Regions from separate parts of the Streptomyces boetiae genome, predicted to be linked through region 3. Evidence: riboswitches for the same ligand, from Rfam matches in the RefSeq annotation. Region 3 holds a riboswitch; each other region holds the start of a gene.
What was found. Region 3 has a riboswitch for cobalamin ahead of RM780_RS07420 (cobalamin biosynthesis protein). Riboswitches for the same ligand answer to the same signal wherever they lie in the genome.
Positions count from the first base shown of each region.

Region 1: it holds a riboswitch for cobalamin, as region 3 does, so the genes downstream of both, RM780_RS02895 (energy-coupling factor ABC transporter permease) here and RM780_RS07420 (cobalamin biosynthesis protein) in region 3, are expected to answer to the same signal.
Region 2: it holds a riboswitch for cobalamin, as region 3 does, so the genes downstream of both, RM780_RS18025 (ABC transporter substrate-binding protein) here and RM780_RS07420 (cobalamin biosynthesis protein) in region 3, are expected to answer to the same signal.

Region 1 covers NZ_JAVREN010000003.1:114,845-118,874, forward strand. The annotation lists gene RM780_RS02880 (energy-coupling factor ABC transporter ATP-binding protein) at 1-49, opposite strand, end outside; gene cbiQ (cobalt ECF transporter T component CbiQ) at 46-819, opposite strand; gene RM780_RS02890 (energy-coupling factor ABC transporter substrate-binding protein) at 829-1,185, opposite strand; gene RM780_RS02895 (energy-coupling factor ABC transporter permease) at 1,182-1,886, opposite strand; cobalamin riboswitch at 1,915-2,108, opposite strand; gene RM780_RS02900 (hypothetical protein) at 2,406-3,134, opposite strand; gene RM780_RS02905 (carboxylate-amine ligase) at 3,252-4,030, opposite strand, start outside.
Region 2 covers NZ_JAVREN010000027.1:1,835-5,864, forward strand. The annotation lists gene RM780_RS18010 (SAM-dependent methyltransferase) at 1-548, shown strand, start outside; gene ligD (non-homologous end-joining DNA ligase) at 808-1,821, shown strand; gene RM780_RS18020 (nucleoside/nucleotide kinase family protein) at 1,831-2,553, shown strand; cobalamin riboswitch at 2,583-2,712, shown strand; gene RM780_RS18025 (ABC transporter substrate-binding protein) at 2,760-3,818, shown strand; gene RM780_RS18030 (FecCD family ABC transporter permease) at 3,815-4,030, shown strand, end outside.
Region 3 covers NZ_JAVREN010000007.1:193,191-197,220, forward strand. The annotation lists gene RM780_RS07415 (cobyric acid synthase) at 1-1,459, opposite strand, end outside; gene RM780_RS07420 (cobalamin biosynthesis protein) at 1,456-2,409, opposite strand; cobalamin riboswitch at 2,541-2,665, opposite strand; gene RM780_RS07425 (hypothetical protein) at 3,001-3,225, opposite strand; gene RM780_RS07430 (inorganic phosphate transporter) at 3,222-4,030, opposite strand, start outside.

The DNA of each region.
Region 1 (4,030 bases), on a different contig from region 3:
CGTCGGCGGGTGCCGCGGCGGTCGGTTCGCCGCCGGCGCGTGCGGTCATGGGCGGAGACCTCCGAGGAGCGGTTCCAGGTGCGGTTCCAGAAACAGGGTCAGCCCCGCCAGGGCGGCCAGCAGGCCGCCCGTGGCGGCCAGGAAGCGGGGCGAGAGCGGGGCCTCGGGCACCAGCACCCGCAGCCGCCCGTCGTAGCCGCGGCCGGCCAGCCCCGCCTGGAGGCGGGCCGCCCGGTCGAAGGCGCGCACGAAGGCGGCGGCCCCCAGCCCGGCCAGCGAACGCCAGGCCGCGGCCCGCCCCGCGTCCCCCAGCCGCGCGGCCTGCGCCTGGCGCACCCGCGCCAGGGAGTCCAGCAGCAGGAACGCCATCCGGTAGGTCGCCAGGGCGACGTCCGCCACGGCCGGGGGCACCCCGGCCCGGTGCAGGCGCGGCAGCACGTCCGAGACGGGCGTGGTGAACGCGAACAGCAGCAGCCCCAGCGAGGCGGCCGAAGTCCGCAGCAGCAGGTCGAGGGCCCGCCAGGGGCCGCCCTCGGCAACGGACAACCAGCCCTCGGGCCCGCCGAGTTGGAAGAGCAGCGGCAGGGCACCGGTGACGCAGAAGCCCAGGGGCACCCGCCAGGCCCGCCACAGCCGCCGCGGCGGGACCCGGGCCGGGCCCAGGAGGACGGCCAGCGCCGCGGCGGCCGTGAGCACCGCGCCGGGCCGGGCGGGCAGGGAGATCGCCAGGACCGTCAGCCCCAGGCCGAGGACGGCCTTCTCCAGGGGATGGCGGCGGCGCCAGCGACTGCTGTGCGCCGCCGCGTCGATGGGCAGCACGGAAACGGCCTACGACCCGGCCGCGCCGGCCCCGGGCCCGCCCCCTGGCCCCGCCGCGTCGGCCGCCCGCTCCTCGCCCTGCCGGCGCCCGCGCCGCAGGCCGAGGTAGTAGGCCAGCACCCCCGCCCCCAGCGCGGCCTGCGCCGCGAACAGCGCCGACTCGATCTCGCCCGAGGGCGGCTCGTACAGCGGCGTGAACCACGCCTCGTAGCCGGGGTCGTTCTCCGCGATGGCCTCCTCCGCCTGCGCGTCCGCGCCGGTGAAGGGCTCCTCCTGCCGGTCCCCGAGGCCCAGGGCCACCGGCAGGACCGCCAGCAGGAGGACGGCCGCCACCAGCAGCAGGTTGATCCGCGTCGCGCGCTTCACCGGGCCGCCGCCTCTCCGCTCCGGGAAGCCGGGGCCGGGGCGACGGCCGGCACGCCCAGGCGCGCCAGCTCGCCGGGGCTGGACTGGGCCAGCAGCCGCAGCACCAGCACGGTCAGCAGGCCCTCGCTGACGGCCAGCGGGATCTGGGTGACGGCGAAGATGCCGCCGAACTTGGCCACCGCGCCCAGGAATCCGCCGGCCGGGTCGGGAAAGGCCAGCGCGAGCTGCACCGTCGTGACGCAGTAGGTGCTCAGGTCCGCGACGAACGCCCCGGCGAAGACCGCCGCCATCAGGGGCGTTCCGGCGCGGTGCAGCAGCCGGTAGGCGGCCCAGCCGGCCCACGGGCCCGCGACGGCCAGGGAGAAGGCGTTGGCGCCCAGGGTGGTCAGCCCGCCGTGCGCGAGGAGCAAAGCCTGGAAGAGCAGGGTGATGGTGCCGAGCACGGCCATCACGGGGGGCCGGAAGAGGATGGTGCCCAGGCCGGTCCCGGTGGGGTGCGAGCAACTGCCCGTGACCGAGGGGATCTTCAGCGCGGAGAGGACGAAGGTGAAGGCGCCCGAGGCGCCGAGCAGCAGGGTGGACTCGGGGTTCTCCCTGACCTCGCGGGTCAGGACGCGGACTCCGTGGACGACGAAGGGGGCGGCGGCGGCGCTCCAGGCGACCGCGTGAACAGGGGGCAGATAGCCCTCGGCGATATGCATGCCGGGCAGACCTCTCCAACACCTCGTGGATGGACAACGCGCCCTGGCCGGTCTCCTGGCTGACGGGTGACGCCGCCCGTGCTCCGCCTTCCCAGACCGGCGGTCTCCCGCGGTGGTCCAGTGGCTTCCGTCAAGGAGTGGAGCCGGACTTCCCGATCACAGTGGCGAGGGCCGCGCCGGTCTTCCACCGGCTTCCCGAGCACCAAGGCCCTGCGGACAGTAGTGGCACCGGCCCCGCTCGGCAAGACATCCCGGTCGGCTGTTGCGCGGTCACGGGGCCCGCCGCCGCGCGGCGGGAGGACTGCGGGAGGTGCGGGAAAGGGAGAAGCGCCGGCCGTCGACGACCGGCGCTCCAGCACCGTGGAAGCGGCCCCCACGGGCCGTCGTCCGCATCCCGGCGGATGCTCGGAACCCCGTCCCGGGGAGGACCCCCGTCCCCCGAGCGACCCGCCCGCCCCGGACGGGCGGGGGCCCCGGGCCTTTCTCCCTCCCGGGGCCCGCGCGCGGGCGGGGCGGGTCTCAGGACCTGCCCGCGTGGCGGCCGGCGAGGAAGGCCGCGCCCGCGACGCCCGCCAGGCCGGCCGCCGCCCCGGCGGCCACGGCCTTGCGGTGCCGCACGAGGGTCCACCCGGCCGCGGCGGCGGAGGCGGCCCGGCCCACGGGGACGGCCACCGCCCGCCCGGCCCCCGCCAGCCCACCGGCCGCGGCCCGCCCGGCCTCCCCGGCCTTCTCCCGCGCCACGGCTCCGGCCTGCGCGGCCTTCCCCGCCGCGCTCGCGGCCGTCTCGCCGGCACGGCCCGCCGCCTTCGTGGCCGCACCGCCTGCGGCGCTCCCCCGCGTTCCGTCCCCGGCGGCCCGCACGGCCGTTGTCCCGGCCGCGTCGGCGGCCGACTTCGCCGCCCCGCGCGCGGCCTCGCCCGCCGCCGTGCCCCCGGTCCCGTCCCGGGGCTCGCCCTTCGCGTTCCCGGGGTCGCCGTCCGCCGCCGTCCTCCCCGCGGCGCCGCCCCCGGTGGCGGCCTTCCGGGCCGCCTTCTTCCCCGCCGCGGCCGTCCCCGTCGTCCTGCCGTCCGTCGTCTTCCCGGCTGCCGTCTTGGCGGCCGTCCTCTTCGCCGCCGGCCTCCCGCCGCCGGACCCGCGCGCCGCCGGCTTCGTGCCGGACGTTCTGCCGCCGCTCGTCTTCTCGCCGCGCTTGGCCACGCGTTCGGCGTCCGCCTCGGGGGTCTGCGTGTGCTTCTCGTTGTCCGTCATGACCTCCGGGTAACACCGCGCGAGCGCCGCGAAACGCCCCGCGTCCGGGCGTCGTTCACCGCGGGGCGTTGACGTCCCGGGCACGCCGGGCGTGCGCGCGCCGGGGACGCCGGGCGTTCAGGCGCCGAGGAAGGCGAGCAGCGCCTCGGGACCCCCCTCGCGCAGCACGCGGCGCTGGCGGGCCGCCCCGCCGCCCGAGGCCAGCAGCCGCTCCACGCCCGCGCGCACCCGCGGCGCGTCCCCGGCCGCCTCCAGTGCCGGGGCGATGCCCTCCACCAGCGCCGAGACCACCTCGGCCGCCGGGCGCCGCTCGGGCGTTCCCGGAACGATCAGCGTGTCCGCCAGCCCGTGCCGCGCGGCGTGCCAATTCGCCGCCGCCACCAGCTCGGGGGGCGCGCCCGCCGGGCGCGGGGCGCCCGCTGCCTCCTCGTGCAGCGCGGTGAGGACCAGCCCGCGCACGATCCCGGCGAAGACCACCGCGTCCTCGGGGTCCACCGCCACGTCCAGTGCCCGCACCTCCAGCGTCGGGTAGCGCTGGGAGGGTCTGGCCTGCCAGTAGATCTGGCCCAGGTCGCGGATGACGCCGGTCCTCAGCAGGTCCTCGGTGCGGCGCCGGTACTCCCGGGCGTCCGCGACGTCCGGCGGCGGCCCGCTGACCGGCCAGCGGCCGAAGACCACCGTGCGCCAGCTCGCGAAGCCGGTGTCCGCGCCGTCCCAGAAGGGGGAGTTGGCGGCCATCGCCACCAGCACCGGCAGCCAGGGCCGCACCCGGCTCAGCGCCGCCACCGCGGCCTCCGGGTCGGGGACCCCGACGTGGACGTGCATGCCGCAGATCAGCTGCTCGTCCACCAGTTGCGGCGCGTCAGCCAGCATCGCCCGGTACCGGGGGCGGTCCG
Region 2 (4,030 bases), on a different contig from region 3:
AGATCGCGCAGGCCGAGACGCCCGCCGCACGCGTGGTCTACGTCGACAACGACCCCATCGTGCTGACGCTCTCCCAGGGCCTGCTCGCCAGCACCCCGGAGGGCCGCACCGCCTACGTGGAGGCGGACCTGCGCGACCCGGCCGCGATCCTCGGCTCGCCGGAGCTGCTGGAAACGCTGGACCTGGGCCGCCCGGTGGCGGTGACCGTGCTGGCGATCCTGCACTTCATCGAGGGCGAGGAGGAGGCGCGCGGGCTCCTGCGGCGCCTGCTGGAGCCGCTGCCGCCCGGCAGCTTCCTCGCGCTGTCCACGGCCACCGGGGACTTCGCGCCCGAGGAGGTCGGCCGGGCCGCCGCCGTCTACCACTCCCGGGGCATCCCGATGGTGCTGCGCTCGGCGGACCAGGTCGCGCGGTTCTTCGACGGTCTGGAGCTGGTCGGCCCGGGCGTCACCCAGGCGCACCGGTGGCGGCCCGACCCGGCCCAGGGCCCGGCGGTCGCGGACCGCGAGGTCGCGATGTACTGCGGGGTGGCGCGCAAGCCGGCCTGAGCGCGCCGCATTCCGCGGCCGGGACGCGGCGACCACGGTGGCGCGCGGCGCGCCACCGCTCGCGCGCAGGGCGACCGCCTGCGGGCGCCGGCCCCGGGCCGTTCGCACCACGGGCCGTCGCCGGGACCGGGGCATCCCTCGCCAACGCCGACGGCCGGGGGCGTCCCGTCTGCCGGCCGCAGGCCCTCGCAACGCGCGGGTGTCGGCCGTTGCGGTGAGGCTGCGGGGGTGGCGGCGCGCGGCGGCGTTCACTGGGCGCATGGTGCCAGCGACCGCCCCCCGCCCCGCCCCCGTCCCCGAGGCCGTGCCGCCGATACTGGCGGTGGACGGCGAACTGCCCACCGGCGCCTGGGCGTACGAGTTCAAGTGGGACGGCTACCGCTGCTGCCTGCGCGTGGCCGCCGACGGCGGCACCCGGCTCACCAGCCGCAACGGCAACGACCTCACCGCCGTCTACCCCGAGCTGGCCGGCGGGGCGCTGCGCGAGGCGCTGCGCGGCCGGGACGCCGTGCTGGACGGCGAGATCGTGGCGCTGAACGACGCGGGCCGCCCCGACTTCGGCCTGCTCCAGCGCCGCCACCAGCGCGCCCCCTCCCCCGGGCGGCTCGCCGGGGTGCCCGTGACCTTCTTCGCCTTCGACCTGCCCCGGCTGGACGGGCACCCGCTGCTGCGCGCCCCCTACGAGGAGCGGCGCGCGCTGCTGGCGGAGATCGGCTCGGCCGCCGACCCGGCCGCCGCCCGGCTGGCGGTCCCGCCGCACTACTCCGGCCCCGGAGCCTTCCCCGAGGAATTGCTGCGGGTGGCCGCCGAGCACACGCTGGAGGGCCTGGTCGCCAAGCGCCTGGGCTCCCCCTACCACCCGGGCCGCCGCTCCCCGCTGTGGGTGAAGAAGCCGCTGGTGTCCACCCAGGAGGCGGTCATCGGCGGCTGGCAGCCGGGCGCGGGGCGGCGCGCGGGCCGGGTCGGCTCCCTGCTGCTGGGCGCGCACGACGCGGAGGGCACCCTGCGCTTCATCGGCCACGTCGGCAGCGGCCTGGGCGCGGCGACGCTCGCCGACCTCGCCGCGCGGCTGGCCCCGCTGGCGCGCGCCACCAGCCCGTTCGGCGAGCCGGTCCCGCGCGAACACGCCCGCACCGCCCGGTGGGTGGAGCCGCGGCTGGTGGCCGACGTGGCCTTCCGCCGCTGGACGGGCGACAGGCGGCTGCGCCAGCCCTCCTGGCGCGGGCTGCGCCTGGACCGGGACCCGGAGTCGGTGGCTTTGCCGCCGCCGTAGGCTGCGGGCATGGACGCGAGGGCACTGGCCGCCGAGGCCGCCGCGCTGGCCGCGCGGCGAGGGGCGCGGGCCGTGCTCGGCCTGGCCGGGCCGCCGGGCGCGGGGAAGTCCACGCTGGCCCGCGCGCTGGTGGACGCGCTCCGCTCGCGCGCGATCTACGTGCCGGCGGCGTACGTGCCGCTGGACGGGTTCCACCTCTCCAACGCCCAGCTCGACCGGCTCGGGCTGCGCTCCCGCAAGGGCGCGGAGCAGACCTTCGACGTGTGGGGCTACGTGGCCCTGCTGCACCGGCTGCTCGACCCGGCGCAGGCCGGACACGACATCTACGTCCCGGACTTCGACCGCACGCTGGACGAGCCGGTGGCCGCGCGGCACCGGGTGCGCCCGGAGGCGCGGCTGATCGTCACCGAGGGGAACTACCTGGCCTGCGACCTGCCCGGCTGGCGCGAGGCGCGGGCGTGCATGGCCGAGGTCTGGTACGTGGACGCGCCCCCCGCGCTGCGGGACGCGCGGCTGTTCGCCCGGCACACCGCGCACGGCGACCGGCCCGCGGCGGCCCGGGCCCGGGTGGACGGCAACGACCGGCCCAACGCCGCGATGGTGGAACGCTCCCGCGCGCGCTGCGACCGCGTGCTCTCCGGCCCGGGGGCGGGCGGAGGGAGCACGGCCGCGCCCGGGCGCCCGACCGGCCCCGGGGGCCCCGGTACCGAGGGCGGCCGGGGCGGGGCGTAGGCTGCGGGCGTCAACAGGGCGACGGGAGACAGGAAGCCGGTGCGAATCCGGCACGGTCCCGCCACTGTGACCGGGGAGCCGACCCCACCGCGGACCACTGCGGGCGCACGCGCCCGCGGGAAGGTCGGGGAAGGCGCCGATCCGGGAGTCAGGAGACTGACCCGTCGCCACCGTCCGAGGGGCGTGGACCCCCCAGGAGGTCTCCCATGCACGTCCGCTTCCCCGCGCGCCCCAGACGGCGCGCCCCCCGCTTTCTGAACGGCGCGCTGCCCCGCGCCCTGGCGGCGGCGCTGCTCGCCGCGGTTCTGGCCCTCCTCGCCGCCTGCGGCTCCGGCGGCCGGGACGGCGGCGACCCCGGCCGTTCCGGCGGGCCGGCCGCGGCCGGCTTCCCCGTCACCGTCGAGAACTGCGGGGTGAGCACCACCTACGAGGCCCCGCCGGAGCGGGTGGTGACGATCCATCAGCACCCTGCCGAGCTGATGCTGGCCCTGGGTCTCCAGGACGCGATGGCCGGCACCGCCTACCCCGACTCCGCCGTGCTGCCCGAGTACCGCGAGGCGTACGAGGCGATACCCGAACTCGCCGCCGAAGAGCCCTCGTTCGAGCAGGTGCTGGAGGCGGAGCCCGACCTGGTCTACGGCGGCTACGGCAGCGCCTTCGCGGAGCGGGAGGGCCGTTCCCGCCAGGCCTTCGAGGACGCCGGGATCGCCACCCACCTCAACCGCGAGTACTGCGAGGACGGGCCCGTCACGCTGGAGGACGCCTACGAGGAAATCCGCACCGTAGGGCGGATCTTCGGCGTCCCCGACCGCGCCGAGGAGCTGGTCGCGGAGCTGGCCGGGCGCGCCGACGCGGCTGCCGAGGCGGTGCGAGGCGCCGATCCGGTAAGGGTGTTCGTGTACGACAGCGGCGAGTCCGCGCCGTTCACCGCGGGCGGCCTCGGCCTCGGTCAGGACCTGATCCGGCGGGCCGGCGGCGAGAACGTCTTCGGCGACCTCGACGCGGTCTTCGCCGACGGCTCCTGGGAGCAGGTCGTGGAGCGCCGCCCCGACGTCATCGTCATCTACGACTACGGCGACGAGGACGGCGGCAACGTCGCGCGCAAGCGGGACTTCCTGCGCGCGCACCCGGCGCTGGCCGGCCTGCCGGCCGTGCGCGAGGAGCGGTTCGTGGTGCTGCCGCTGACCGCGACCCTGGTGGGCGTGCGCGCCCCGGGCGCGGTGGAGGAGCTGGCCCGCGCGCTGCACCCCGAGCGGTTCCGGTGAGGGCCGCGGCGCCGGAGCGGGAGAACGCCCGGCGCCGGCCGCCGTTCCCGCTGGTCCTGGCCGGCCTGGCGGCCGTGCTGCTGGCCTCCGTCACCGCCGGGCTGACCGCCGGCTCGGTGGCCGTTCCGCCCGGCGAGGTGTGGGGCATCCTGCTGCGCGGGGGCCTGGGCCTGCCCTGGCCCGAGGCCGGGTGGTCCCGGCCCCGGGAGACG
Region 3 (4,030 bases):
GCAGGGCGGCGGTGTCGGCGTGTTCCTCGATCAGGTCGCCCAGGCGCTCCAACTGCTCCTCGCGCAGCGCGCCGAAGCGGGTGTCGGGGGCGGGGACGAAGGCGCGCGAGGCGTCGGCGGCGATCCTGCGCAGGAACGCCCGGCGGAAGCCGTCCGACTCCAGCGAGCCGTGCCAGTGGGTGCCCCAGACGGAGCCGGAGCGGCAGCCGTCGAGGAACGGCTCGTCCCCGCCGGTGAGTTCGGCCACCCCGTGGTGGATCTCGTAGCCGGAGACGGGCTCGCCCAGAGCGTGGCCCCCGGGTCTGGCCAGGGTCTTGGCCCGGGCGAAGCGCACCCGCACCGGCAGCAGGCCCAGGCCCGGGACGGTCCCGGCCTTGGACTCGACCTCGTCCTCGATGCGTTCGCCCAGGATCTGGAAGCCGCCGCAGATGCCCAGCACCGGGCGGCCCTCGGCGGCGCGGCGGGCCAGCGCGGCGTCCAGGCCGCGCTCCCGCAGCCAGGCCAGGGCGTGGACGGTGCCGCGGGTGCCGGGCAGGATCACCAGGTCCGCGTCGGCCAGTTCCTCGGGCCGGTCGCTGAAGCGCACGGCCACGCCCGGCTCCGCGGCCAGGGCGTCCACGTCCGTGAAGTTGGACATCAGCGGCAGCGGCACCACGGCCACCCGCAGCACGTCCGGGCCGTGCGGCGGGGCGGCGCTCGCCTCGCGGACGGTGCCGCGCAGCGACATCCGCAGGCCGTCCTCCTCGTCGATGCCCAGGCCGTGCCGGAAGGGCAGCACGCCCAGCACCGGGCGGCCGGTCAGAGAGCGCAGCATGTCGAGTCCCGGGTCCAGCAGGGTCGCGTCCCCGCGGAACTTGTTCACCAGGTAGCCCGCGATCAGCCGCTGGTCCCCGGCGGAGAGAAGGGCGGTCGTTCCGAAGAAGGAGGCGAAGACCCCGCCGCGGTCGATGTCGCCGACGACCACGACGGGCAGGCCGGCGGCGCGGGCCAGGCCCATGTTGACGATGTCGCCGCGGCGGAGGTTGATCTCGGCGGGGCTTCCGGCGCCCTCGCAGATCACCGCGTCGTGCGTGGCGCGAAGCTGCTCCAGGCAGTCGGTGACGGTGGCCAGCAGCCGGCCGCGGCGTTCCTCGTGGTACCCGCGGGCGGACAGCTCCCCGGCGGGGCGGCCCAGCAGCACGACCTGGCTGGTGCGGTCGCCGCCGGGCTTGAGCAGCACCGGGTTCATCAGCGCGCTGGGCTCGGCGCGGGCGGCGGCGGCCTGCATCGCCTGGGCGCGGCCGATCTCGGCGCCCTCGCGGGTGACGAAGGAGTTGAGCGACATGTTCTGCGCCTTGAAGGGCGCCACCTTCCAGCCCTGGCGGGCCAGCCAGCGGCAGATACCGGCGGTCACCACGCTCTTGCCGGCGTCGGAGGTGGTCCCGGCCACCAGCAGCGCGCCTCCGCCCCGGCCGTTCACGCGCGCCTCCCGGCGTACGCCGCGGCGGCGGCCAGCGCCAGGGCCAGGGCGCCGACCCGGCGGGAGAGCCGCACCGCGCGGTCGATGTCGGCCCAGTCCGCGGCACGGCCGGGGGAGTTGAGGACCGGGCGGTGCTCGACCCGGCCGCCGTAGGAGAGGGTGCCGCCCAGGCGCAGCCCGAGGGCCCCGGCGAACGCGGCCTCCACGGGGCCCGCGTTGGGGCTGGGGTGGCGGCGGGCGTCCTCGCGCCAGGCGCGGGCGGCGCCGCGCGGGTCGCCGCCCGCGGCGGTGGCCAGGGCGGCGGTCAGGCGGGCGCCGGGCCAGCCGGCCAGGTCGTCCAGGCGGGCCGCTGCCCAGCCGAACCGCAGGTAGCGCGGGGAGCGGTGACCGACCATCGCGTCCAGGGTGTTGACGGCGCGGAAGGCCGCCAGGCCGGACGGCCCGGCCGCGGCGCCCCAGACCAGGGCGCCGACCACGGCGTCGGAGGTGTTCTCGGCCACCGACTCCACGACGGCGCGCGCCAGCCCGGGGCCGTCCAGGGCCTGGGGGTCCCGGCCGCACAGGCGGGGGAGCAGGGCGCGGGCGCGGTCCAGGTCTCCGGCGGCGAGGGCGTCGCGCACGGCCCGCGCCTCGCGGGCCAGGCCGGTGCCGCCGAGCGCGGCCCAGGCCAGGGCGGCGGTGACGGCGGCGCGGCCCGCGGCGGAACGGCCGGGGCGGGTGCGGGCGGCGAGCAGCGCGGGGGCGGCGGCCCCGGCCGCGCACAGCGCGGCGTGCAGGGCGCCGGCGGCGCGGTGGTCGCGCCACAGGCGGCGCTCCAGCGCGGCGGCGGCGCGGCCGAACGCGGCCACGGGGTGGCCGCGTCGGGGGTCGCCGGCCAGCACGTCGCCGAGGTAACCCAGGAGCAGACCGGCGGCGGTGGCCGCGGCGAGGCGGGGGGAGGAGGCGCGCATCGGGTCGTCAGCGGCCCGTGGCGGAACCTCGCGGGGACAGGGCTGTGGGCAGGGGGCCGCTGCGGGGGCCGGGCATGGCGTATGTCCTCACTCAGGGTCCGCGCCCTGCGTTCGACGTGACCGGCGGTGAGAGTCTCCTGGCTCCCGGATCGGCGCTTCCCCCGGCCTTCCAGCCCCTCGCGGGGCCGTGACGCACGGTGGGGGAGCACTCCCCGGTGACAGTGGCGGGACCGCGCCGGATTCGCACCGGCTTCCTCTCCTGCCGCCGTTTGGCAGCGTTGAGTCCACCATGCCCCGGAAGCTCCGTCAACCGTGCGTTACGTGATCCGTCCCTCATGTGTCGGGGCCCGCCGCGCCGGACCGCCACGGTGGCGCGCGTCAACGCCCGAATGGCGCGCGGCCGTTTCCCGCCGGTCGCGGCGGCGGCCACCGCGAGGGCGCGCCCGTGGTGCGGCGGCAGTCGCTCCGGCGGCGCGGAACGCGGCTGCTGCCGCCACCGGGTCGCCGGACGCCCGGCCGACGGGCGCTGGCGGTTCGGCGCAAGCCGCGCCGCTGCCGCCCGGGTGCCGCGGCTTCCGGAGGCCGCCGCGGCTAGGTGGCGATGATCCAGATGCCGTAGGCCACGGCCGCGGCGCACAGCGCGAAGCAGAGGTAACCGGCCGCGCGGGTCGCGGCGTTGGTCCCGGGCGTGCCCTCCGCGGCCCGGCCGCCGCCGGCGCCGGCGCGGATGCCGAGGGAGAACAGGCCCACCACGGCCGTGGTCATCAGCACGGAGACCAGGATCACTTGGCCCAGGACGGCCCAGTCGACGTTCACGCGGTCACCTCCGCCTCGGTCCCGGCGCCGGCCGCGCGGACCGGGACGGGGGTGACGACGGGCGCGGGCGGCCCGTCACCGCGGTCGTTCACCTCGATCGTGTCATCGGTCGTGCCGTCGGTCGTGTCGTTCACATTCGAGTGGTCCACCGGACGGCGCCGGGAGCGGGCCCAGATCGCCGCGCTCGCGCCCACCAGGAGCACCGCGACCAGCGCCACGCCCAGGTCGCCGCGCTCGGCGATCAGCGCGGCCACCGCGCCGATCGCGCCCGCGGCCGGGAGGGTCAGCGCCCAGGCGGCGACCATCCGCCGCGCCGTGGACCAGCGCACCACGCCGCCCTTGCGGCCCAGGCCCGAGCCCATCACGGCGCCCGAGCAGACCTGGGTGGTGGACAGCGCGAAGCCCATGTGCGAGGAGGCCAGGATCGTGGTCGCCGCGCTCGACTGCGCCGCGAAGCCCTGCGGCGGCCGGATGTCGGTCAGGCCCGAGCCCATCGTGCGGATGATCCGCCAGCCGCCCAGATAGGTGCCCAGCGCGATCGCCACGCCGGCGGAGGCGATGACCCACATCGGCGGGTCGGAGCCGGGGGCCAGGGCGCCGCCGGTGACCAGGGCCAGGGTCATCACGCCCATCGTCTTCTGCGCGTCGTTCGTGCCGTGGGCCAGGGAGACCAGCGCCGCCGAGGCGATCTGGCCGGTGCGGTAGCCGCGGGCGGTCCCGGGCCGGTCCGCGACGTCCCGGGTGAGCCGGTAGGTCAGGCGGGTGGCCAGCACCGCCGCGACGCCCGCCACCAGGGGCGCGGCCA